DNA from 2 places in the Janthinobacterium sp. GW460-12-1-14-LB5 genome. Region 1 is predicted to be linked to the other one. Evidence: predicted binding sites of a transcription regulator. Region 1 holds the regulator's gene; the other holds the start of a gene.
The links. Region 1 encodes sigma-54, which starts transcription at its own class of promoters, with help from an activator protein. Its sites were predicted from a motif close to TGGCANGNAANCTGCTTT; they were not measured.
Positions count from the first base shown of each region.

Region 2: adh (aldehyde dehydrogenase) is a predicted target of sigma-54. The motif match lies at 7,810-7,827, and genes of this name have one in related genera.

Region 1 covers NZ_JBWKYD010000004.1:118,078-130,052, forward strand. The annotation lists gene queF (NADPH-dependent 7-cyano-7-deazaguanine reductase QueF) at 1-364, shown strand, start outside; gene AC07X6_RS05165 (PTS sugar transporter subunit IIA) at 708-1,190, shown strand; gene hprK (HPr(Ser) kinase/phosphatase) at 1,227-2,162, shown strand; gene rapZ (RNase adapter RapZ) at 2,434-3,297, shown strand; gene AC07X6_RS05180 (3-hydroxyisobutyryl-CoA hydrolase) at 3,298-4,383, opposite strand; gene hpf (ribosome hibernation-promoting factor, HPF/YfiA family) at 4,511-4,873, opposite strand; gene AC07X6_RS05190 (RNA polymerase factor sigma-54) at 4,943-6,421, opposite strand; gene lptB (LPS export ABC transporter ATP-binding protein) at 6,426-7,181, opposite strand; gene lptA (lipopolysaccharide transport periplasmic protein LptA) at 7,181-7,762, opposite strand; gene lptC (LPS export ABC transporter periplasmic protein LptC) at 7,788-8,399, opposite strand; gene AC07X6_RS05210 (KdsC family phosphatase) at 8,445-8,978, opposite strand; gene AC07X6_RS05215 (KpsF/GutQ family sugar-phosphate isomerase) at 8,978-9,988, opposite strand; gene AC07X6_RS05220 (monovalent cation:proton antiporter family protein) at 10,097-11,975, shown strand, end outside.
Region 2 covers NZ_JBWKYD010000045.1:6,647-18,621, reverse strand. The annotation lists gene AC07X6_RS28015 (vWA domain-containing protein) at 1-154, shown strand, start outside; gene AC07X6_RS28010 (RtcB family protein) at 356-1,591, shown strand; gene rtcA (RNA 3'-terminal phosphate cyclase) at 1,608-2,627, shown strand; gene pedF (cytochrome c-550 PedF) at 2,760-3,245, shown strand; gene AC07X6_RS27995 (substrate-binding periplasmic protein) at 3,271-4,104, shown strand; gene AC07X6_RS27990 (TonB-dependent receptor family protein) at 4,264-6,417, opposite strand; gene AC07X6_RS27985 (beta-propeller fold lactonase family protein) at 6,621-7,577, shown strand; gene adh (aldehyde dehydrogenase) at 7,913-9,433, shown strand; gene AC07X6_RS27975 (DUF779 domain-containing protein) at 9,489-9,878, shown strand; gene AC07X6_RS27970 (PQQ-dependent methanol/ethanol family dehydrogenase) at 9,928-11,664, shown strand; gene AC07X6_RS27965 (porin) at 11,952-11,975, shown strand, end outside.

The DNA of each region.
Region 1 (11,975 bases):
GCCGCTGCTCTTGAAGGCAGCGTTCGATGATGCGCCGGTGGAAGAAAAACTCGTCTCGCACTTGCTCAAATCGAATTGCCTGGTGACGGGCCAGCCCGACTGGGGCAGCGTGCAGATCGAGTATGCGGGACCGCAAATCGACCAGGAAAGCCTGCTGCGCTACCTGATCGGTTTCCGCGAACACAATGAATTCCACGAGCAATGCGTGGAGCGCATCTTTGTCGACATCTTGCGCCAGTGCAAGCCGCAAAAGCTGTCCGTGTATGCGCGCTATACGCGCCGCGGCGGCCTCGATATCAATCCCTGGCGCAGCAACTTCAGCACCGGGGCGATGCCGGGCAATCTGCGCAATGCGCGCCAGTAACGCTAGGCAACACCGCGCAACACCCCAAAACCATGCCAGCAGGAATGTTGGCTGTGTTTTAAAACAACGTTGCAGTAGTGCAGCAGAGCATGTCAAAGACGCTGAAAAATCGGAAAATCGGCATTCGGCGGCGGAAAAACCGGCGCACCGCGTGTTTTTAATCAAGAAATAGCCGATACACGCCGATGTTATTTTTTTGCTAAAATGATGACCACGTGGGCTGTAGCGCCCACTGCGCCCGCAGCGGGCGTATACTGTTGAGAATTGGCGTTACAGGCCGCGAAAACAGGCCTATAATTCGGCTCGCAAGCCCTCTGCGCATTGCACCATTTCATTGAGTGTCATGACTAATCTTAGCAAAATCTTATCCCTCGAAAACGTCCTCCTGGACCTGGAAGTCTCCAGCAAGAAGCGCGCTTTCGAGCAAGCCGGCCTGATCTTCGAAAACAATTACGGCATCGCCCGCTCTACCGTCTCGGACAATCTGTTTGCCCGCGAACGCCTGGGCTCGACGGGCCTGGGCCATGGCGTGGCCGTGCCGCATGGCCGGGTCAAGGGCAGCAAAACCCTGAAATCGCCGCTGGGCGCCTTCGTGCGCCTGGCCGAGCCGATTCCGTTCGAATCGCCCGATGGCAAGCCCGTCAATCTGCTGTTTTTCCTGCTGATTCCCGATCATGTCACCCAGCAACATCTGGAAATCCTGTCGGAAATCGCCGAAATGTTTTCCGATGACGCCTTCCGCACGGCATTGGCCACGGATCCGGAACCGAAATCCGTGCATTCGCGCATCGTCAATTGGCAACCCAGTCTGCAAGCGGCGGGTTAAACTTCAGGTATTCCTCCACTCCTGAAGAAGACTGCCATGTTGCAAACGCCGCTGACGATACAACGCCTGTACGACGACAATCGTGAAAGTCTGCAACTGGGCTGGTTCGCCGGCTTCCCCGGCGGCGAGCGCCTGATCTCGGGCGACGTCTCGTCGGCCGCCGACCAGGTGGGCCACTTGAACCTGATCCATCCGGGCCGCATCCAGGTCTTTGGCCACCAGGAAATCAATTACTATCAGCGCCTGAAGGTCAACACGCGCACCCACGTGATCGGCGAACTGATCGCCGGCGGTCCGCCCGCGCTGATCATCGCGCAAGGGCTGGAAACGCCGCCCGACATTCTCGCCATCTGCGACGAGCAAAATATCCCCCTGTTCTCGACCCCGCTGCCGGCCGCGCAAGTGATCGACTTCCTGCGCGTCTACCTGTCGAAAAAACTGGCGCAGCGCATCATCATGCATGGCGTGTTCATGGACGTGCTGGGCGTGGGCGTGCTGATCACGGGCGATTCGGGCCTGGGCAAGAGCGAGCTGGGGCTGGAGCTGATTTCGCGCAGCCACGGCCTGGTGGCCGACGACGCCGTCGAATTTTCGCGCATCGCGCCGAATATGATCGAAGGCCGCTGCCCGCCCCTGCTGCAAAACCTGCTGGAAGTGCGGGGGCTGGGTTTGCTCGATATCAAGGCCATCTTTGGCGAAACGGCCGTGCGCCGCAAGATGCGCCTGAAACTGATCGTGCACCTGGTGCGCCGCAACGCGCTGGAAGAGGAAGTCGAGCGCCTGCCCTTCCTGTTCCCCACGGAAGACGTGCTGGGCTTGCCCGTGCGCAAGGTCGTCATCCCCGTCGCCGCCGGCCGCAACATCGCCGTGCTGCTGGAAGCGGCCGTGCGCAACACGATTCTGCAGCTGCGCGGCATCGATACCCTGCAGGAGTTCATGGAGCGGCAACGTTTGGCAATGAGCGGCGATTAGCGTTGCAAGGAGTTCACCCATGCATGGGTGAACCGTTACGCAGGCGGAGAGCAAGGCTCTCCGAAACCCATGCTCCACCAACGCCTCGCCATGAGTGGCGATTAACAACGCAGGTCGGATTAGCGGGGCCGCCGAGGTGGGGCAAGGCCCCGCGTAATCCGACAACATTGTTGGCGCGTGCAGCAAAGAAATACTACAGTCCAAATTGCAATAATTTGTAAAGATCATTGCATCGGGAGCGCAGCGCCGGTCTTTATTGTATGATCGGGCTATGCATATCGTCCTTATCACCGGAATATCCGGCTCCGGTAAATCCGTCGCGCTCAATGTGCTGGAAGATACCGGCTACTATTGTGTCGACAACCTGCCGCCAGCCTTGCTGCCGAGCCTGGTGCAAACCCTGCTGGACGAAGGCACGCCGCAGCTGGCCGTGGCCGTCGATGCGCGCAGCGCCGAGTCGCTCGTCAGCTTGCCGCACAATGTGGCGCTGCTGCGCGACCAGGGGCACGACGTCAAGGTCATGTTCCTGACAGCCACCACGCATTCGCTGGTGGCGCGCTTCTCGGAAACGCGGCGCAGCCACCCTCTGTCGCACGAATTGCGCCCGAACCAGAATCCGGCCAGCCGCCGCACCCTGATCGAATGCATCTCCGAAGAGCGCGAACGCCTGTCGGCCATCGAGCAATTGGGCCATGTGATCGATACCTCGGAACTGAGCGCGAACAAACTGCGCGCCTGGATCAAGGATATCGTCGCCTCCGAACGCGCGCCGCTGACCCTGTTCTTCGAATCGTTCGCCTTCAAGCTGGGCGTGCCGCTCGATGCCGATTTCGTCTTCGACGTGCGGGCCCTGCCGAATCCGTATTACGACCTGGCGCTGCGCCCGCTCGACGGACGCGACGCTCCCGTGATCGCCTTCCTCGACGCCCAGCCGAGCGCGCTGGAACTGCTGGCCGACATCCGCGCCTTCATCGAGAAATGGTTGCCGTCATTCAAGTCCGACAACCGCAGCTACCTGACGGTGGCCCTGGGCTGCACGGGCGGCCAGCACCGCTCCGTGTACATGGCGGAGCGGCTGGCGCAGTATTTCGGCCCCAACGAGCGGGTCGTGCTGCGCCACCGCGAGCGTTCTTAATCAGTCGAGGTGGCGCAGCGGATGCGCTTGCGCCGGCCAGACGGGGGCAAAGAAACGCGCCACCATGCTGGCATCGACCTCGTCCAGGGTTGAGGGGTTCCAGCGCGGCGCATTGTCCTTGTCGACCACCAGCGCGCGCACGCCCTCGAGCACTTCGCCATGCGCGAAATTGTGGCGCACCAGCGTGCGCTCCATGCGCAGGCAGTCGGCCACGCCCAGGTGGGCGCCCCGCTGCAGCAATTCCAGGGTCACCGACATCATCAAGGGCGAGCGCAGGCGCATGGCCGCCAGGGCCTTCGCGGCGAACGCGCTGTCGTCCTGCGCCAGCGAGGCCATGATGGCGGCCACCGAACCCGCGCCGAAGTGGCGGTCCAGCGCCGCGCGCGCCGTGGCCAGGGAAGCCGCGCCCGCCTCGGCCTGGAACGGCGCCGCCAGCGCCTTGATGGCCACCGGCAAGGCCTCGCCCGGCGTCGAGTCGAACAGGGCCAGCAGCGCCCCCATCTGCGCCTCGGGCAGATACACATCGGCCAGGCCCGTGTACAGGGCATCGGCCGCACCGATGGTCAGGCCCGTCAAGCCCAGGTACAGGCCCAGCCGGCCCGCCAGGCGGGAAAGAAAGTAACTGCCGCCCACGTCGGGGAACAGGCCAATATTGACTTCCGGCATGGCCATGCGCGTGCGGCCCGTGACGATGCGCAACTGGTTGCCGGGCCCGGCTTGCGCCACGCCCATGCCGCCGCCCATCACCACGCCGTCCATCACGGCGATATACGGTTTCGGATAAAAGTGAATGACATGATTTAACGCGTATTCTTCCGTAAAGAAATCTTCCAGCAGGGCGCTGCCGCCTTGCGGCGTGGCCAGGCCCGCATCGTAAAAGAAACGGATATCGCCGCCGGCGCACAGGGCCTTTTCGCTGCTGGAGCGGATCACCACGGCGTCCACCTGCGGATCGTCGCGCCAGGCCAGCAAGGCAGCGCTCAGGGTGCGCACCATCTCCAGCGACAGGGAGTTCAAGGCTTTCGGGCGGTCGAGCACGATGTGGCCCGTGCGGTTGCGGATGGAGGTCTGGACGAAGTCGCTCATGGCAGGCAGGAAAGAAGTGAGGATGGCGCATTCTAGCGCTTTCACCACGGATATTGCGTCCCGCAGGACGCAAAAAAGGGCGCAATGTGCGCCCTTAGTTGATCACAACTGGGGGAAGCCGGTGGCCTTAGACGGCGACGACGGCGTCTTCCTCTGAGTTGTCTGGCAGATGCTTGATCGCCTCTTTACCGTGCCCTTGCACTTTGGTTTTGTACTTCATCACTTGCCTATCGAGCTTGTCGATCAGGGTATCGATCGCGGCATACAGGTCGTGCGCCAGGCTTTCCACATAGACGGTCTTGCCACTCAGACGCAGGTTGACTTCGGCCTTTTGACGTTTTTCTTTCTCTTTGAGGTTATCCACGGTCAGAATCACGGCGATATCGATAACTTGATCGAAATGACGTTTCACGCGCTCCAGCTTCGTTTGTACGTATTCACGGATGGCTGGTGTCACTTCGAGATGATGTCCGCTGATGGTGAGATTCATACACACTCCTAAAGATGATCGGGTTCGTGCGGTCCATCGTATCCGGCCCGCAGAGGAACCGAAAAAAACTTACAAACACTTACGCAGGCTCACTGGCGGAATTTTCAATGCTTCCCGGTATTTGGCAACAGTACGTCGCGCAATCACCATGCCTTGTTCCCCCAGCATGTCCGCAATCTTACTGTCGGATAAAGGATTTTTAGGGTCTTCTGCTCCTGTCAGTTGCACGATCAATGCCCGTATCGCCGTCGATGACGCTTCGCCCCCCGCTTCGGTGGCGACATGGCTACCAAAGAAATATTTCAACTCGAACATGCCGTGCGGGGTCAGCATGTACTTTTGAGTTGTTACCCGCGAGATAGTACTCTCGTGTAAACCCAGTGTATCAGCTATTTCACGGAGCACAAGGGGGCGCATGGCAACGGCCCCATGCGAGAAAAAGTTCTTTTGTCTTTCTACTATCGCCTGTGCCACGCGCAGGATGGTATCGAAGCGCTGACGCATATTCTTGATCAGCCACTTGGCCTCCTGCAACTGCGCACCCATGGCGCCCTCGCCCTTGCCCTGCTTGAGCAAGTTGGCGTACATGGCGTTGACACGCAGGCGCGGCATGACGTCGTTGTTCAGGGTGACTTGCCAGCCATTGCGCGCGCGCTTGACGACGACGTCGGGCACCACGTAATCGGACACGTCCGAGGCGAACACGGCGCCCGGGTGCGGATTACACTGGCGAATCACCGTCTGCGCCTCGCGCAAGTCTTCATCGTCGCAATCGAGGGCTTTTTTCAGCTTGTTGAAATCGCGCTGGGCAAACCAGGCCAGGTGCTTTTCCACGATGACGAGGGCCATGCGCCGCGTCACCATGGCGACGTGCGGCAAGCGCCTGATTTGCAGCGCCAGGCATTCGGACGCATTGCGCGCGCCCACGCCCGGTGGATCGAAACTTTGCAGCAGCGACAAGGCCGTGCGCATCTCGTCGGCGTCGATTTCCAGCTCTTCCGGCAGGCGTGCCAGGATGTCGTCGAGCGATTCCTCCAGGTAGCCATTGTCGTCGAGCGCGTCGATGATCAGCTCGACCAGCGCGCGGTCGCGCAACTCGAGCACCGTCACGCGCATCTGCTCCATCAGGTGCTCGCGCAGGGTGCAGTGATGGGCCTCCAGTTGCGGACGCGAATCTTCATCGTCGGGCGCCTTGCCCCGGCTCGCCTCGCTCCAGTCGCTGTCGCCGCCCTCCGCGGCGGCCGGGCCCTCGCCCGCCTCGCCGTCAAACCCGTCCGCTTCGGCCGGTGCGGCGGGCGCCTCCTGGCCTGGCGGCTGGGGCGGCGCTTCGGCCGGCGCGGCCGTGGAACTCAGGGCGCCGTCGGACAGCAGGCGCAGCGAACGGTCGAGCGGATCGTCGAGGCGTTCGAGCAAGGGATTGTCCGTCAGCAGCTGCTCGAGTTCCTGGTGCAATTCCAGGGTGGATAATTGCAGCAGGCGTATCGATTGCTGCAACTGCGGCGTCAGTGCCAGGTGCTGCGACGTGCGCAGCTGCAATGATTGTTTCATTGGCTCACATGCGGAAGTGTTCGCCCAGATAGACCCGGCGTACCGACTCGTTCGCGATGATGTCGTCGGGGCGTCCCGACGCCAGCACCGAGCCCTGGTTGATGATGTAGGCACGGTCGCAAATACCCAGCGTCTCGCGCACATTATGATCGGTAATCAGCACGCCGATATTGCGCTCCTTCAAGAAACGCACGATGCGCTGGATTTCGATCACGGCGATCGGATCCACGCCGGCAAACGGCTCGTCGAGCAGCACGAAACGCGGGTCGGTGGCCAGCGCGCGGGCGATTTCCACGCGGCGGCGCTCGCCGCCGGACAGGGACAGGGCCTGGTTCTCGCGCAGCTTTTCAATCTGCAAGTCGGCCAGCAGTTTATCCAGGCGCTCCTCGATCTCGGCCTTCTTCAGGGGACGGCCTTCGACGGTCTGGATTTCCAGCACGGCGCGGATATTGTCTTCCACCGTCAGCTTGCGGAACACGGACGCTTCCTGCGGCAGGTACGACAGGCCCATCTGCGCGCGGCGGTGGATCGGCAGGCTGGAAATGTCCACGCCGCTGATATCGATGCTGCCGCCGTCCGACGGCACCAGGCCGACGATCATGTAGAACGAAGTCGTCTTGCCGGCGCCGTTCGGCCCCAGCAGACCCACCACTTCGCCGCATTCGACTTGCAGCGAGACATCATGCACGACTTGGCGCTTGCCATAGGTTTTTTGCAGCCCGCGAACGATCAGGGTGCTGCCACAACGGGTATTGTCCATTATTTCTTTCCTGGCGCGGGCGTAGCCGGCGCTTTCTCCGCCGCCGGCGCCTTGTTCTTCGGCTGGATCACCATGCGCACGCTGCCGCCATCGGGGGTGCTGGTGCCGCTGTCGGAATTTTCCATCGCAAACACTTCCTTGCGGCTGTCATACGAGATGAAGGCGCCATTGGCCACGTCGGTCACTTTCGTGCCTTCCAGGCGCGTCAGCTTGGCCCTGGAAAACAGTTTCACCACTTCCGTCTTGTTGTTGTATTCCACGCGCTCCGCTTCGCCTTCGACCCACAGGTCGCCCGCGCCATCGCGCTTCTGGCGGAAGGTGGCCAGCTTGCCGGGATCGGCCCAGAAGGTGATGAACTGGTAGCCTTGCGGATCTTCCGTGATCAGGGCCCGGCCCGCCTTCATGGTCAGGGTCCCCTTCACCAGCACGACGTCGCCCGTCAGGGTACGCACCTGCTTGACGTCATCGACGTGGCCGCTACGTGCCGTGATGACGGCTTCCTTCTCGGAATCGGCCTTCTCGGCATGCGCCCCCCCTATCATGGCCAGGGAAAATACGCTCAACAGCAAGATCTTCTTCATAGTATGGTTTCCTTGTTTCATTCTGTCATTTTGCCGCCGCGGCCGGGCGCGGTTTCGGCGGGAGGACCATGCGCAGCGCATTCTGCACTTCCACCACGCCGGTGGCATTATTGGCCTTCATGCCGATGCCATTGATGCGCGAGGCGCCCGTCAGGATATCGACCGGCACGTCCGTTTCCATTCTTTCCTCATCCGGGAACACCGTCAGCGCCTCCGTCCTGACCGTCAGGTTCTGCGCCTTCGGACTGGCCGCGCGGTCGATCACGACATTGCGGTGCAGTTGCAGCCGGGTATTGTCCTGGTCGATATGCGCCAGTTCCGCATTCATGTTCAGCGGCGGCATGCCTGGCGTGAGCTTGCGCACGAAGGGCTGGTCGATATCGGACGAATCGTCGAGCGGATAATGCGTGAGCTTGGTGCCCGAGACGATATAACTGGGCTTACCCGTCAAGTCCATGCGCACCAGACTAAAATTGGTAATGAAATAGTCGGGTTCATCCAGATGCTTGCTGGCCGTGATGTCCTGGCCATTCTTGTTCATCACTTCGAGCAGCCAGAAGCTGCCCAGCGCGACGACGACCGCGCCCAGCACGGTAAAAATCATGCGCCAGCGATGGGCGCCTCCTGGCTTACGCATAGGGCTTCACTCTTTCAAAGGTCACTGGCGGCGAGGCACGGCACCTCACTCCAGGAACGGCGCCATCACGCGCGCATAGTTGTCCTGGGCGCGCAGCAGGAATTCGCAGATCTCGCGCACCGCGCCGCGGCCGCCGCCGGCCTGCGTCACATGGTGCGCCAGGCCCTGCGCTTCCGGACGCCCGCCCGGCACGCTGACGGCAAAGCCCACGCGGCGCAGGATGGGCGCGTCGATGACGTCGTCGCCGATATAGCCGCATTGCTCTTCCGTCAAGCCCGTCAGCGCCAGCAATTCGCGAAACGGCGTCAGCTTGTCGTGGCCGCCCTGGTGCACGTGGGTAATACCCAGGTCTTGCGCCCGGCGTGCCGTGATGGCCGAGCGGCGCGCGCTGATGATGGCCGTCTGCACGCCCGATTCCTGCAGCAGCTTGATGCCCAGGCCATCATACACATTAAACGTTTTCATCATTTCGCCATCGGGGCCGAAATGCAGGCTGCCGTCGGTGAGCACGCCATCGACGTCAAAGATCATCAGTTTGACCTTGGCCGCGCGCGCCAGGTTGTCCGCCACGCTGTCCATCAGATCACCTTCGCTTGCGTCAGATCATGGATATGCAGGGCGCCCACCAGCTTGCCGTCGGCATCGACGACCAGCATCTGGTTGATGCGGAACTGCTCCATCACGGCCACGGCATCGACGGCCAGGCGCTCGGGCGCGATGCTGCGCGGCTGCGCATGCATGACGTCGCGGATCGCCACCTGCGTGAAATCCTGCACGCGTTCGAACATGCGGCGCAAGTCGCCATCCGTAAACACGCCCACGGGACGGTTGTCCGCATCGACGACGGCCGTCATGCCCATGCCCTTCTTCGTCATTTCTTCCAGCGCCTGCAGCAGCGAGGCTTCCACCGGCACCTTCGGCACCCGATCGCCGCTGCGCATGACGTCATGCACGTGCGTGAGCAGGCGGCGGCCCAGGGCGCCGCCCGGGTGCGAGCGGGCGAAATCTTCTTCCTTGAAGCCGCGCAAGTCGAGCAAGGCCACGGCGATCGCGTCGCCCAGGGCCAGGGTGACGGTGGTGCTGGCCGTCGGCGCCAGGTTCAGCGGACAGGCTTCTTTCTCGACAGAAATATCCAGGTGCACGTCGGCCAGCTGGGCCAGGCTGGAGTTTGGTTTCCCCGTCATGGAAATGAGCACGCCGCCCATGCGCTTGACGACGGGCATGATGGCCATCAGCTCCGACGATTCGCCGGAGTACGAGATGGCAATAAAAGCATCTTCCGAGGTGACCATGCCCAGGTCGCCATGGGCCGCTTCGGCCGGATGCACGAACAGGGCCGGCGTGCCGGTGGAAGCGAGGGTGGCGGCAATCTTGCGCGCGATATGGCCGGACTTGCCGATGCCGGAGACGACGACTCTTCCTTTGCACTGCAGCAACATCGCCACGGCGCGGCCCACGCTGTCGTCCGTGGCCAGGCGCGCGTGCAGCGCAACGATGGCGTCGGACTCGATCTGCAAGGTGGTGCGGGCCAGCGCGACGGCGCGCTCGGTCGTCGCTTGCATGTCAATTCGATCAAAAGCTTTCAGCATTGTTTTTTCATGGGTTACACTCATGCCCAAAGTATAAACGAATTAGGAAAGCAAAAAACTTGCCAGTCACAACAAACAACGATTTCCATTGACCGCACCGGGCAACCCATGTTTTCCTCGCTTGAACTGACCCTGATGTTACTCGGCAGCGCCGTGCTGGGCGTGGTCGCTTTCAGAATGTTGCATTTGCCGCCCATGCTGGGCTACCTGGCCGTTGGCATCGTCATCGGCCCCCATGCGCTGGGCCTGGCGGCGGAAAACGAGGCCAGCCATACCCTGGCCGAGTTCGGCGTCGTCTTCCTGATGTTTTCCATCGGGCTTGAATTTTCTCTCCCGAAGTTTCTCGCCATGCGGCGCATCGTCTTCGGCCTCGGCATGGCGCAGGTGGCCACCACCATCATCGCCACCGTCGTCTTCGGCTGGTTCGTCGCCCGTTATCTGTCCGCCTACATCCACCTGAGCTGGCAAGCCGCGTTCGCCCTGGGTGGCGCGCTGGCCATGTCGTCGACGGCCATCGTCTCGAAAATGCTCACGGAGCGGCTGGAACTCGAAAGCGAACACGGCCGCAAGATCATCGGCATCCTGCTGTTCCAGGACCTGGCCGTGGTGCCCCTGCTGATCCTCATTCCCGCCCTCACGCGCGATTCGGACAACCTGGCCGAAACCCTGGCCTGGGCCGGCGGCAAGGCCCTGGTCGTGCTGATCTTGCTGCTGTTTATCGGCCAGAAGATGGTGCGCGGCTGGCTGACCATCGTCGCCAAGCGCCGTTCGCAGGAATTGTTCATGCTCAACCTGCTGCTGATCACCCTGGGCGCGGCCTGGATCACGGAGCGGGCCGGGCTGTCGCTGGCCCTGGGCGCGTTTGTTGCCGGCATGCTCATTTCCGAGACGGAATTCAAGCACCAGGTGGAAGAAGATATCAAACCGTTCCGCGACGTGCTGCTGGGCCTGTTCTTCATCACCGTCGGCATGCTGCTCAATATCCGCGTCGTGCTCGACAACTGGTGGCTGGTCCTGCTGCTGCTGTGCGGCCCCGTGCTGCTGAAATTCGCCCTCATCGCGGGGCTGGCGCGGCTGTTCGGCTCCAGCAATGGCGTGGCCCTGCGCACGGGACTGGGACTGGCGCAGGCGGGCGAGTTCGGCTTCGTGCTGCTGAACCTGGCTGGCGGCATCAAGTTGATGGACCCGTTCGTCGTGCAGGTGGTGCTGGCCTCGATGGTGCTGTCGATGCTGGTGGCGCCCTTCCTCATCGCCAAATCGGACGCCATCGTCATGAAACTGGCCGCCAACGACTGGATGATGCAGTCGCTGGCGCTGACCAAGATCGCCACGCGCACCATGGCTTCGCAGAAACACGTGCTGATCGCCGGCTTCGGCCGCAGCGGGCAAAGCCTGGCCACCCTGCTGGCGGAAGAAAAGATCGAATACCACGCGCTGGACCTGGACCCGGAACGGGTGCAGGAAGCGCAGCTGGCCGGCGCCCACGTCTCGTATGGCGATGCGGGCCGGCGCGAAAGCCTGGTGGCGGCCGGTATCTACCGTGCCAGCGCCGTGGTGATCACGTATGCGAATACCGCGTCAGCACTGAAGTTATTGCATTTGCTCAAAGAAATGGCACCGACCTTGCCCGTCATCGTGCGCAGCCACGACGATACCGACCTCGACCAGTTGAAAAAGGCGGGCGCGGCCGAAGTGGTGCCGGAATTGATGGAAGGCAGTTTGATGCTCGCTTCGCACGCCCTGATCATGATGGGCGTCCCCCTGCGCCGCGTGGTGCACCGGGTGCAGGCCGCGCGCGAGGAGCGCTATGCATCCTTGCGCGGCTATTTCCACGGCACCAGCGATGCGGGCGACGATGCCGAGCTGGAACGCCTGCATACGGTCACCGTCAGCGAGGACGCGCACTGCGTGGACTTGCCCTTGAGTGCGATCGACGTGGCCGGCTGCGGCGCGTTTGTGACGGCCATCCGCCGCGGCCGCGGCAGCC
Region 2 (11,975 bases), on a different contig from region 1:
CACGCAGGCGATGGAGCGCGAGGATATCCTGAATATCGGCGGTTTTTCCGATGACGTATTCAGGATCATCGCCGCCTTTGCCGCCGGCCAGCTGGACCCCGCCCACTGGGTGGGAGAAATTGCCGCCATCGATATCGCGGCACCAGCTTGTTAAAGTAAAGCGCATGAATGCGGACAAGACTACATAACAGACGTCTTGTCCAACCTTGTCATGCGCCGCAGTGCCCCGAATGCCGACAGGATTACATCGATCAGCCGCGTCAAACCGGCCTGGCAGGCGCAGTCAGCCTGGCAGAAAATCCTGTCCCACCTTGTCGGGTTGTCCTACTGATTAAAATAGAAGATGAGAGAAGCGATGAAGAAAGAAGAGTACGAAGTCCTGCATACCGAAGGCAGCCGTCCCGTCAAAATGTGGACCCGTGGCGTGCCTGTCGAAGAAGCGGCAAAAAAACAATTGCGCAACACGGCGACCCTGCCGTTCATCTACAAGCATATCGCCGTCATGCCCGACGTCCACCTGGGTAAAGGGTCGACCATCGGCAGCGTGATTCCCACGCTGGGCGCCGTGATTCCGGCGGCAGTGGGCGTGGACATCGGTTGCGGCATGATGGCGGCGAAAACCACGCTGACGGCGAATGATTTGCCGGATAATCTGGGACCGCTGCGCAGCGCCATCGAGCGCGCCATTCCGCACGGGATGTCACCGAAGACGCGCGGCCACCGGGGCCGCGACGAGGGTTCCTGGCAGACGCCGCCTTCGGTGGTCGATGCGGCGTGGCTGCAATTGAAAGATGAATTCGACGCCATCTGCCTGAAAACGCCCAAGCTGAAAAACACGAACAATTATCGTCACCTGGGAACCCTGGGCAGCGGTAACCACTTCATCGAAGTGTGCCTCGATGAACAGGGTTCCGTGTGGTTCATGCTGCATTCCGGTTCGCGCGGCGTGGGTAACGCCATCGGCACGCATTTCATCGAACTGGCCAAGCAGGACATGCGCACCCACTTCATCAATCTGCCCGACCAGGACCTGGCCTATCTGGCTGAAGGCACGCAGCATTACGACGATTACGTGGAAGCCGTGGGCTGGGCGCAGCGTTTCGCCCGCAACAACCGCGAAGTGATGATGCAGAATCTGATCGCCGCCGTGCGCACGGTCATCCACAAGCCGTTCCAGACGCATGTGGAGGCCGTCAACTGCCACCATAACTATGTGCAGAAGGAGCACCACTTCGGCAAGGACGTGTTGATCACGCGCAAGGGCGCTGTCTCGGCCCGCGCCGGAGAATTGGGCATCATTCCCGGCTCCATGGGCGCGAAGAGCTTTATCGTGCGCGGCAAGGGCAATGCGGACAGTTTTCATAGCTGCAGCCACGGCGCGGGCCGCACGATGAGCCGCACGGAAGCGAAGCGGCGCTTCAGCCTGGACGACCAGATCCGCGCCACCGAGGGCGTGGAATGCCGCAAGGATGCAAACGTGATCGATGAAATTCCGATGGCTTACAAGGATATCGATGCGGTGATGCTGGCGCAGCGCGAACTGGTCGATGTCGTGCATATCCTGAAGCAGGTCGTTTGCGTCAAAGGTTAATAGAAAGAAAGTAGAGATGATAGAAATTGATGGAGCGCAAGGTGAAGGCGGCGGACAGATTTTACGTTCGGCGCTGAGCCTGTCGATGATCACGGGGCAACCGTTTCGGCTGATTAACATTCGCGCGGGGCGGGAAAAGTCCGGCTTGCTGCGCCAGCATTTGCTGGCCGTGCAGGCGGCGGCCGCCATTTGCGGGGCGCGCACGACGCCGGTGGCGCTGCGCGCAACCAGCCTGGAATTCGTGCCTGGCCCCATACGCGGCGGCGATTACCGCTTTGCCATCGGCAGCGCCGGCAGTTGCACCCTGGTATTGCAAACCCTGTTGCCAACCCTGCTGCATGCGGATGGGCCGTCCACCGTGCGCATCAGCGGCGGCACGCACAATGCCATGGCGCCGCCCGTGCATTTTTTGCAGCGCGCATATGGCCGCATCCTGGAACAGATGGGCGCCGAGGTAGAGATTACGCAGCAGCGCTATGGCTTTCATCCCGCAGGCGGTGGCGAGGTGCTGGCCACCGTGCAGCCGTGCCCGCGCTTGCGGCCCATCGTATTGCTGCAGCGCGGCGAACGGAAGGCGGGGTATGCGGAAAGCGTGGTGGCGGGCGTGCATGTGAACGTGGCGCAGCGCGAGCTCGAGCGTGTCGCCAGCGGCATGGGCTGGAGCGGCAAGCAGCTGCGCATCGTCGGCTTGCCGGCGGAGCAGGGCCCGGGCAACGTCTTGCTGCTGACATTGGAGCATGAACACGTCACGGAAGTATTTACGTCGTTCGGCGAAAAGTCCCTGCTGGCCGAATCCGTGGCCAAGCGCCTGTTGAACGAGGTGCGCGCTTATCTCAAGACGGACGCGGCCGTGGGCGAGCACCTGGCCGACCAGCTCTTGCTGCCGATGGCGCTGGCCGGTGGCGGTAGCTTCAGCTGCAACAAGGTGTCGCAGCATGCGTTGACGAATGCGGAAGTGATTGCCAGATTTTTACCCGTGCGTATTACTTTCGAGCAGCAGGAGCGGGCCAGCATCTGCACGGTGGCCGCCGTCTGACGTACGCGGTGACACAAATACCTGTTGCAGCTGTTCCAAATTGATACATGGGCAGCCAGATGTGGGGTACGCAAGCATGGCATGGCATTTGCTCTTCTTTGGATATTCACTAAAAAAACCAAGGAGACCAGCATGACCTATTCCATCCGCACCCTGCTCGGCGTAGCCGCCGCCGGCGCCGTTGCCCTCACTTCCCTGCTGACCTTGCCGCAAGCTTATGCGCATGGCAATGTCACGCCGCAAGGTGTCGACACCACGGGTTTACCCAAGGTGGGCGACAAGTGGCTCGAGCAAAACCCGTATCGGGGCAACAAACTGGCCCTGACGGTGGGGACATCCGCCTACAACCAGAATTGCGCCCGCTGCCACGGCATTGAAGCCATCTCCGGCGGCATCGCGCCGGACTTGCGCCAGCTGGACCGCGATTGTTTCGGTATCAAGAATGAGACAAAGAAACAGGCTTGCTACAAGGAAACGGACAATTATTTCCTGTCGACTATCCGCCACGGTAAAGTGCGTAATGGCGCCGTGTACATGCCGCCGTTCGAAGGCGTGTTCAACCAGGAAGCCATGTGGGCCATCAAGACCTACCTGGAAACCCGCCGCGAATCCAATTAAGCCGAATTGATCACGAAGGAGTCCCATGCGTTCATTTCAATTCCGGGGCACGCGCGCGATGCTCTCGCTCGCTTGCCTGGCGCTGTGCGCAGCCGCGCCGGCGCGCGCCGACTGGCAGAAAGTGCAGCAGTCGGGCAGCCTGAAAGTGGCGGTGTACAACGAGTTCGCGCCGTTTTCCGACAAGGGTACGGGCATCGATATCGACATTGCCGAAGCGCTGGCGAAAAAGCTGGGCTTGAAACTGAGCTTGCTGCCATTTCCCGCCGGCGAAAACCTCAACGACGATTTGCGCAATATGGTGTGGAAGGGGCATTACCTCGGTTATGGCCCCGCCGACGTGATGCTGCACGTGCCGGTCGACAAGAAATTGATGGCGGACAACGACAAGGTCGAGATCTTTGCGCCGTATTACGTGGAAACCGTGCGCCTGGCGCGCAGTGCGCATGCCGTGCCGCAATTCGATGGCGTCGCCTCGCTGGCTGGCAAGCGCATCGGCGTGGAAAAGGTCTCGATCGCCGCCATGCTGATGCTGGGCGAGGACAATGGCAAGTACCGCGACGACGTGCGGATCTTCGACACGGCCGCCGAAGCCTTGCAGCAATTGCAAGCAGGCAAGCTTGACGCCGTGCTGGCGAACCGTTCGGAAATCGAGTCGGTGCTCAAAAGCGATCCCGCTTTCCCCTTGAGCGAAGTGGCGTTCGCCCGCTTGCCGCGTGCCGGCTGGGCCGTGGGCCTGGCCGTCAGCAAGCAACAGCTCGATGTAGCCAAGTTACTGCAGGCTGCCATGAACGAGATGGCGGCCAGCGGCGAATTGAAAACCATCTTTGAGAAATATGGGGTGAAGGAAGCTCGCCCCTGAAGTAGCTTGCTTGAGTTTAAAAGCCCGCGCATCGGAAGAGGCGCGGGCTTTTTCATGAGAACGCCTGAAAAATGTTCAGGGCAAGGCGCATTGCCGCAGGCAGTACGAATAGTACGACAAGGCAATGCAACGCGGCCATGGACTTTTTCTCAGGTGTTCTTAAAACGCGTATTGGGCGCTGACGCCTAACAACCAGTTACGGCCCGGCGCCGCTTCATAGTAGCGCTTGTTGCTGTCGCCGACGATGACGGAGCCCACGTAGGTCTTGTCGAAAAGATTGTTCAGGCGGGCAAATTCCTTGAAGCGCCAATTCCCTACGTTTTGTTTGGCGTTGAAGCGTGCATTGAACACCGTGTAGCCGGGCGCCGGCTTTTCGATGTTGCTATCCTCCGCGTAGACCTGGTTGCTGGCCACGCTTTCCAGTGCCGCGCCGAAACGGTCCAGCGTGTCTTTCCAGGCCAGTTCCGCGAACAGGTTGGCGCTGGGCACGCCGGGCAAGCGGCTGCCTTCGCGCACGCCGCCAAACGCCTGGTCATACACGGCGTGCAGGCTGGTCAGCGCCACTTTTGTCGTGAAGCCATATGGCAGGTTTGAATCCAGCGATACCTCCATGCCCTGGCGCAAGGTTTTGCCTCCATTGCGGTAGCTGGTGCGTCCGCCGCTGGAACTGTCCACGATCAGTTCGTCGTTCGTCTTGATCTGGAACAAGGCTGCGTTCACATGCGTGTTGTTGGCGATCCTGGCCTTGATGCCCGCTTCCAGGTTGGTGCTGGTGGCCGGTTTCAGCTGGTAATTGAAACCACCGCCCGTGCCCGAGTAAAACAGTTCGTTCAGGGTGGGCGCCTCAAAACCGCGCGCGGCGCTAGCGTAGACGTTGACGTTCGGCGTCAGTTTGTACAGCAGGCCCAGCACGGGTGTCGTGTGGCTGTATTCCAGGCTACCGCTATCGTCGCCATTGCCGAGGAAATGGTCGTTGACCGACACTTTCATCTTGCTGTAGCGCAAACCTGCGCTGAGCATCCATGGCCCGCTCTGCCATTCCGTCTGGATATACGGATCGAGGCTGGAGACGACATCCTGCTCGTCGCGGCGCAGCTTGCCTTTTACGCCAAAGGTATTGCCAATGTAATTTTCATAGCCGGTGCGGTCGTCGCTGGAGCGGCCGTAATCGATGCCAATGGTGGTGCTCAGCTTGCCTCCGGCCAGCTGGTTCACGTGCAGCCAGTTGGTGTCGATGCCGTAGAACTGGCGCTGGAAGTCGACCACGCCGCCCGAATGCTTAAGTACTCCATTAACAGTTTGATTTTGCAGGAACTTGGAGAAGGCCTGGTACTGGATCACGTCGCGGTTGCCGCCATACACCATCACATGCAGGCGGTCATCGCCAAACGATTGCTCGTAGGTGGCGCCGATTTGCTGATGGTCGATGCTCTTGCGCGTGTTGTAGCGTTCGGCCAGCGTGCGTTTCGGGTTTTGCGTATCCGTCGCGTCGACTTCACCGGCGCGCGGGTCGGCGGCAAACGTGGCCCAGGTGGCACCCAGCGGATCTTGCGTATTACCCTGGTGCAGGCTGTTGGCGACGATGGTCAGCTTGCTGTCCGCATTCGGCTTGACGGTGATCTTGCCGAACGCCTGTTCGCGCGTGGCGGCGCTGTGGTCGCGGAAGCCGTCCGTGCGGAAGCGCGAACCGTCGAGCACGTAGCCGATGCCGCCTGCTTGCCCTTGTGCCGACAAGTCCACCTTGCTGGCGCCGAAACTGCCGCCCGTTACATTGAGTTCGACGGATGGGGGATTTTGCCCATCCCTGGAGAACAGCTGGATCACGCCGCCCGAGTGGTTGCCATAGATGGCCGAGAACGGTCCGCGCAGCACTTCGATGCGCTCGGCCGTATCGAGGTTGAAGGTGGCGGCCTGGCCTTGCCCGTCGGGCATGCTGGCGGGAATGCCATCGCTGATCAGCTTGACGCCGCGCACGCCGAAGGCCGAGCGTGCGCCGAAGCCGCGCGACGAGATTTGCAAGTCCTGCGCGTAGTTCTGGCGGTTCTGCACGACCAGGCCCGGCACGGCGGCCAGCGCTTCCGACGCGTTGACGCGGATTTGACCATCCTGGATGCGCGCGCTGTCGACCACGTCGATCGAGGCCGGCACTTCCTGGCTGGGGTGGGCGATGCGGCTGCCGCTGACGACCACCGTATCCATGAGTTGTCCGGCGGCCAAGTCAGCGGGCTCGGCGGCAAAGACGTGGGGGGCCAGGGTGGCGCTGCCGGCGACAAACAGGCTGGCGATGGTGTTCAGGCGGAAACGATGCTGCATGCGGATTCTCCAATGTGAATAAAAGCCTGCTGGTCGCGTGCGCGGCGCAGGTCTGCATAGTTGTATCAAGCAATATGCCTGCCATGTCTCCATTGGTGGGCGGAAATTATACGCGTGTCAGTGGCACGGCGTTTGCATGCAGCAATTATCAGAGGCGCCGCTACCGCGCGCTTTTCCTGTGTTTTGCCATTGAAAAGGTGATTATGCCCAACTTCTTCCCGCGCTTGCGCCAGGTGTGCTGGCTGCTGCCTGCGCTCTTCAGCACGGCCCTTCAGGCCGCTCCCTTTGCCTATGTTCCCAATGAAAAATCGGGCACCGTGAGCGTGATCGACACGGCGACTGACCAGGTGGTGCGCCAGATCGCGGCAGGCAAGCGGCCGCGCGGCATCGCCGCCGACCCCACCGGGCGGCAATTGTTTGTCACGGATGCCGCCAGCAGCGCCTTGCTGCTGATCGACAACGCTGGCGGCGCGCCCGTGCGCACGGTGACGCTGGGCAAGTCGCCCGAAGGCGTCAGTGCTTCGCATGACGGCAGTTACGTTGCCGTGGCCGTCGAGGAAAACAATAGCGTGGCCTTGCTTGATGGCCAGACGGGCGTCTTGCTCGCCGACATCAAGGTGCAGGGACGCAATCCGGAACACGCCGTGTTCAGCCCCGATGGGCGCTGGCTGCTGGTCAGCGCGGAAGAGGCCGAGCAAGTCGATGTCATTGATGTGGCGCAACGCCGTCAGGTGGCTTCCATCGCCGTGGGACTGCGTCCGCGCGGCATCGGTTTCAGTCCGGACTCGGGCCGCGCCTATGTGGCGTGCGAACTGGTCAATGCCGTCTACGTGATCGATATGGCCGCGCGCAAGGCGATTGCCACCATTCCAGCGGGCAAGAATGCCAACGGTATCGCCGTTCAACCCAGCGGCAGGCAGGTGTATGTCTCGAACGGCATCGACGGCACGGTGATGGTGATCGACACGGCCAGCAATCAGGTCACGGCCACCATTCCCGTCGGCAAGCGTCCGTGGAACATGGCCATCACGCCCGACGGCGCCAAGCTGTACGTGGCCAATGGCCGCTCGAACAGCGTTTCCGTCATCGACACGGCCAGCGCGCGCAAGGTGGCCGATATTGCCGTGGGCGAATTGCCATGGGGTGTGGTGATTCGGTAGTGGTACAGGGCAGGTGTTCCAGTCTGGTACACCTGTTCCATTGTGCAGCGGCGACGGGCCGCAGCAGCAGGGCTGGCCCGGATTGGAACAGGATGCCTTCACCTTGTTCAAAACGCAAACAGGCCCGTCCCCGCAGCGCAAGCCCGGGCATGCGCCGAAAAGCGCACCGGCGTTGACGCCGCGCCCTTGCAACAGGGGTAAAACAGGCTAAGTTTGTAGGGGGATGGCGAGCTGGCACGGCATTTGCGGAAGACTGCGTGTACTCACCCCATCTGTACCAGGACGTTTGATTTTAATTAAGTAATTTCATTCTAATTAACCCGATAGAGGACGACATGAATCTCGCAGACATCAGCAAACTGGGCGTAGCCAATCCCTTCAAACAACGCTATGACAATTACATCGGCGGCAAATTCGTTGCACCAGTAAAAGGTGAATACTTTCCCAACATCACGCCGATCACCGGCTTGCCGTTTTGCGAAATCGCCCGTTCCACGACGGAAGACGTCGAGCTGGCGCTGGATGCCGCGCATGCCGCCAAGGAGGCCTGGGGCAAGACTTCGCCTGCCGAGCGCGCCAATATCCTGAACCGCATCGCCGACCGCATCGAACAGAACCTGAGCCTGATCGCCACGGCGGAAACCATCGACAACGGCAAGCCCATCCGCGAAACGATGAATGCCGACATTCCGCTGGCCATCGACCATTTCCGCTACTTTGCCGGCTGCATCCGCGCGCAGGAAGGTTCCGTCGCGCAAATCGATGCGGAAACCTATGCCTACCACTACCATGAGCCGCTGGGCGTCGTGGGCCAGATCATTCCCTGGAATTTCCCGATCCTGATGGCCGTGTGGAAACTGGCGCCAGCCCTGGCCGCCGGCAATTGCGTCGTCCTGAAACCGGCCGAGCAGACCCCCGCCTCCATCATGGTGTTGATCGAGCTGATTGGCGACCTGTTGCCGCCGGGCGTGCTGAACATCATCAACGGTTTCGGCCTGGAAGCGGGCAAGCCGTTGGCGTCGAGCAAGCGCATCGCCAAGATCGCCTTCACGGGCGAAACGGGCACGGGCCGCCTGATCATGGGTTACGCCGCGCAAAACCTGATTCCCGTCACCCTGGAGCTGGGCGGCAAGTCGCCGAACATCTTCTTTGAAGACGTGATGGATGCGGACGACGAGTATTTCGACAAGTGCCTGGAAGGTTTTGCGATGTTTGCGCTGAATCAAGGCGAGGTGTGCACCTGCCCATCGCGCGTGCTGATCCAGGAATCGATCTACGAGAAATTCATCGAACGGGCCCTGAAGCGCGTGGCCGCCATCAAGCAGGGCAACCCGCTCGATTCGTCCACCATGATCGGCGCGCAGGCATCGCAGGAGCAGCTGGAAAAAATCCTGTCCTATCTCGACATCGGCCGCCAGGAAGGCGCCGAAGTGCTGGCCGGCGGCGAGCGCAACACGCAGGCGGGCGACCTGGAAGGCGGCTACTACGTGCGTCCGACCGTGTTCAAGGGCAACAACAAGATGCGCATCTTCCAGGAAGAGATTTTCGGGCCTGTCGTGTCCGTGACGACCTTCAAGGACGAGGCCGACGCGCTGGCGATTGCCAACGACACCTTGTACGGCCTGGGCGCCGGCTTGTGGACGCGCGACGGTTCGCGCGCCTTCCGCATGGGCCGCGCCATCCAGGCGGGCCGCGTGTGGACCAATTGCTACCACCTGTACCCGGCCCACGCCGCGTTCGGCGGCTACAAGCAATCGGGTATCGGCCGCGAAAACCACAAGATGATGCTCGACCACTACCAGCAAACGAAGAACTTGCTGGTGAGCTATAGCCCGAAAGCGCTGGGCTTCTTCTAAACCGGCAACAGGCGCCGCGCCCGTAGTCCAGGCGCGGCGCGCAGAAAGGGATGCCATGAGTGCAGCAATTGCCCGGGTGGTCGCCACCGAAGCGGCGCTGGAAATGATGGACAAGTTGCGCCAGCGTCACGGCCCGCTGATGTTTTTCCAGTCTGGCGGCTGCTGCGACGGCAGCGCGCCCATGTGCTACGCGCTGGGCGAGTTCGATGTCAGCGATACCGACATCTATCTCGGCAATTTGAATGGCACACCGTTTTACATGGGACTCGAGCAATTCGAGTACTGGGAGCATACCCAGTTGATTATCGATGTGGTCGATGGCAATGGTGGCATGTTTTCACTCGACAACGGCACGGGCAAGCGCTTCTTGACGCGCTCACGCCTGTTCACCGATGAAGAGTGCGCCTTGTTGCATGCGCAGCCGCACGACCACGGCAACACCTGATACATACACATACTAATAACAGAGGGAGATGATTGTGCAGAAAAACATCATGGGGATACTCATCGGTTTGGGCTTGGCATCGCTGGCCCAGGCGGCCGACGTAGGCAATGTCACCACCGCCATGCTCGACAGCACGGCGAAGAATCCGTCCAGCGTCCTGTCGTTCGGCATGGGCACGCAGGGCCAGCGCTATTCGCCGTTGACGCAGATCAATGACAAGACCGTGGCCAAGCTGGTGCCGGCCTGGTCGTTCTCGTTTGGCGGCGAAAAGCAGCGGGGCCAGGAATCGCAGCCCTTGATTCACAACGGCAAGATGTTCGTCACGGCATCGTATTCGCGTATCTTTGCCGTCGACTTGAAAACGGGCGCCAAACTGTGGAAATATGAGCATCGCTTGCCGGACGGCATCATGCCCTGCTGCGACGTGGTCAACCGCGGCGCAGCCCTGTACGGCAACCTGGTGATTTTCGGCACGCTCGACGCTTATCTCGTTGCGCTGGATCAAAACACGGGCAAGATCGTCTGGAAGGAGAAAGTTGACGATTATGCGGCCGGCTACTCGATGACGGCTGCGCCGCTGATCGCCGAAGGCTTGCTGCTGACGGGCGTGTCGGGCGGGGAATTCGGCATCGTCGGCCGGGTCGAGGCGCGCAATCCGATGACGGGCGACCTCGTGTGGAGCCGTCCCACGGTGGAAGGCCATATGGGCCACCGCTACGACAAGGATGGCAAGGCCATCGACAACGGCGTATCCGGCACCGTGAACAAGACCTGGCCGGGCGACCTGTGGAAAACGGGCGGCGCCTCGACGTGGATGGGCGGCACCTACGATCCGCAGACCAAGCTGGCGTATTTTGGCACGGGCAACCCGGCGCCGTGGAACAGCCATTTGCGTCCCGGCGACAATCTGTACTCGTCGTCCACCGTGGCCCTCGACGTGAAAACGGGGCAGATCAAATGGGCGTACCAGAATACGCCGAACGACGCCTGGGATTTCGACGGTGCCAACGAGTTCGTCACCTTCGACATGGATGGCAAGCGCTACGGCGGCAAGGCCGACCGCAACGGTTTCTTCTACGTCATCGATGCGGCCAACGGCAAGCTGCAGAACGCCTTTCCGTTCGTCAAGAAAATCACCTGGGCCAGCAGCATCGACCTGAAGACGGGACGGCCGAACTTCATTCCCGCCGGACGCCCTGGCGACCCGACCAAGGGAGAAGAGGGCAAGAAGGGCACGACCGTGTTTGCCGCGCCCGCTTTCCTGGGTGCAAAAAACCAGATGCCGATGGCCTACTCGCCGCAAACCAAGCTGTTCTACGTTCCCGCGAATGAATGGGGCATGGATATCTGGAACGAGCCGATCAGCTACAAGAAGGGCGGCGCCTTCCTCGGTGCCGGTTTCACCATCAAGCCTCTGTTTGACGACTACATCGGCGCCATGCGCGCCGTCGATCCGAAGACGGGCAAGATCGTCTGGGAAATCAAGAACAACGCGCCGCTGTGGGGCGGCGTGATGAGTACGGCCGGCAACCTGGTGTTCTACGGCACGCCGGAAGGCTTCCTGAAAGCCGTCGATGCGAAGACGGGCAAGGAGCTGTGGAAATTCCAGACGGGCTCCGGCGTCGTGGCGCCGCCCGTCACCTGGCAGGATGGCGACACGCAATACGTGGCCGTCGTTTCCGGCTGGGGTGGTGCCGTGCCGCTGTGGGGCGGCGAAGTGGCGAAGAAGGTCAACTTCCTGGAACAGGGCGGTTCCGTGTGGGTCTTCAAGCTCGCGTCGAAATAACGGGGCGAAGCGCCCGGGCCACTCGGATGGGCGTCTCCCTGTCCGCCGGGCGTTTTCTTTTTGCTGACGGCCCAGGCCGTCAGTTTTTTGTTTACGCAGGCGCGCGATCGGCGTGCTGGCGGTCAAAAAAGTAACATCGTGCGGGGCAATTGATCCGCTGCTGCACACCTTATATGCGCTTTTTCTCTTTCTCCCTGTGAACCGTGCTGGGCATGCTTATTGCCAAAGCTTGAGGTACATCAATCACTGGTGTGCACACTAAAAACAGAGAAGAAAGAGGAGAAGAAATGAACACATGGATCAAGCTGGGG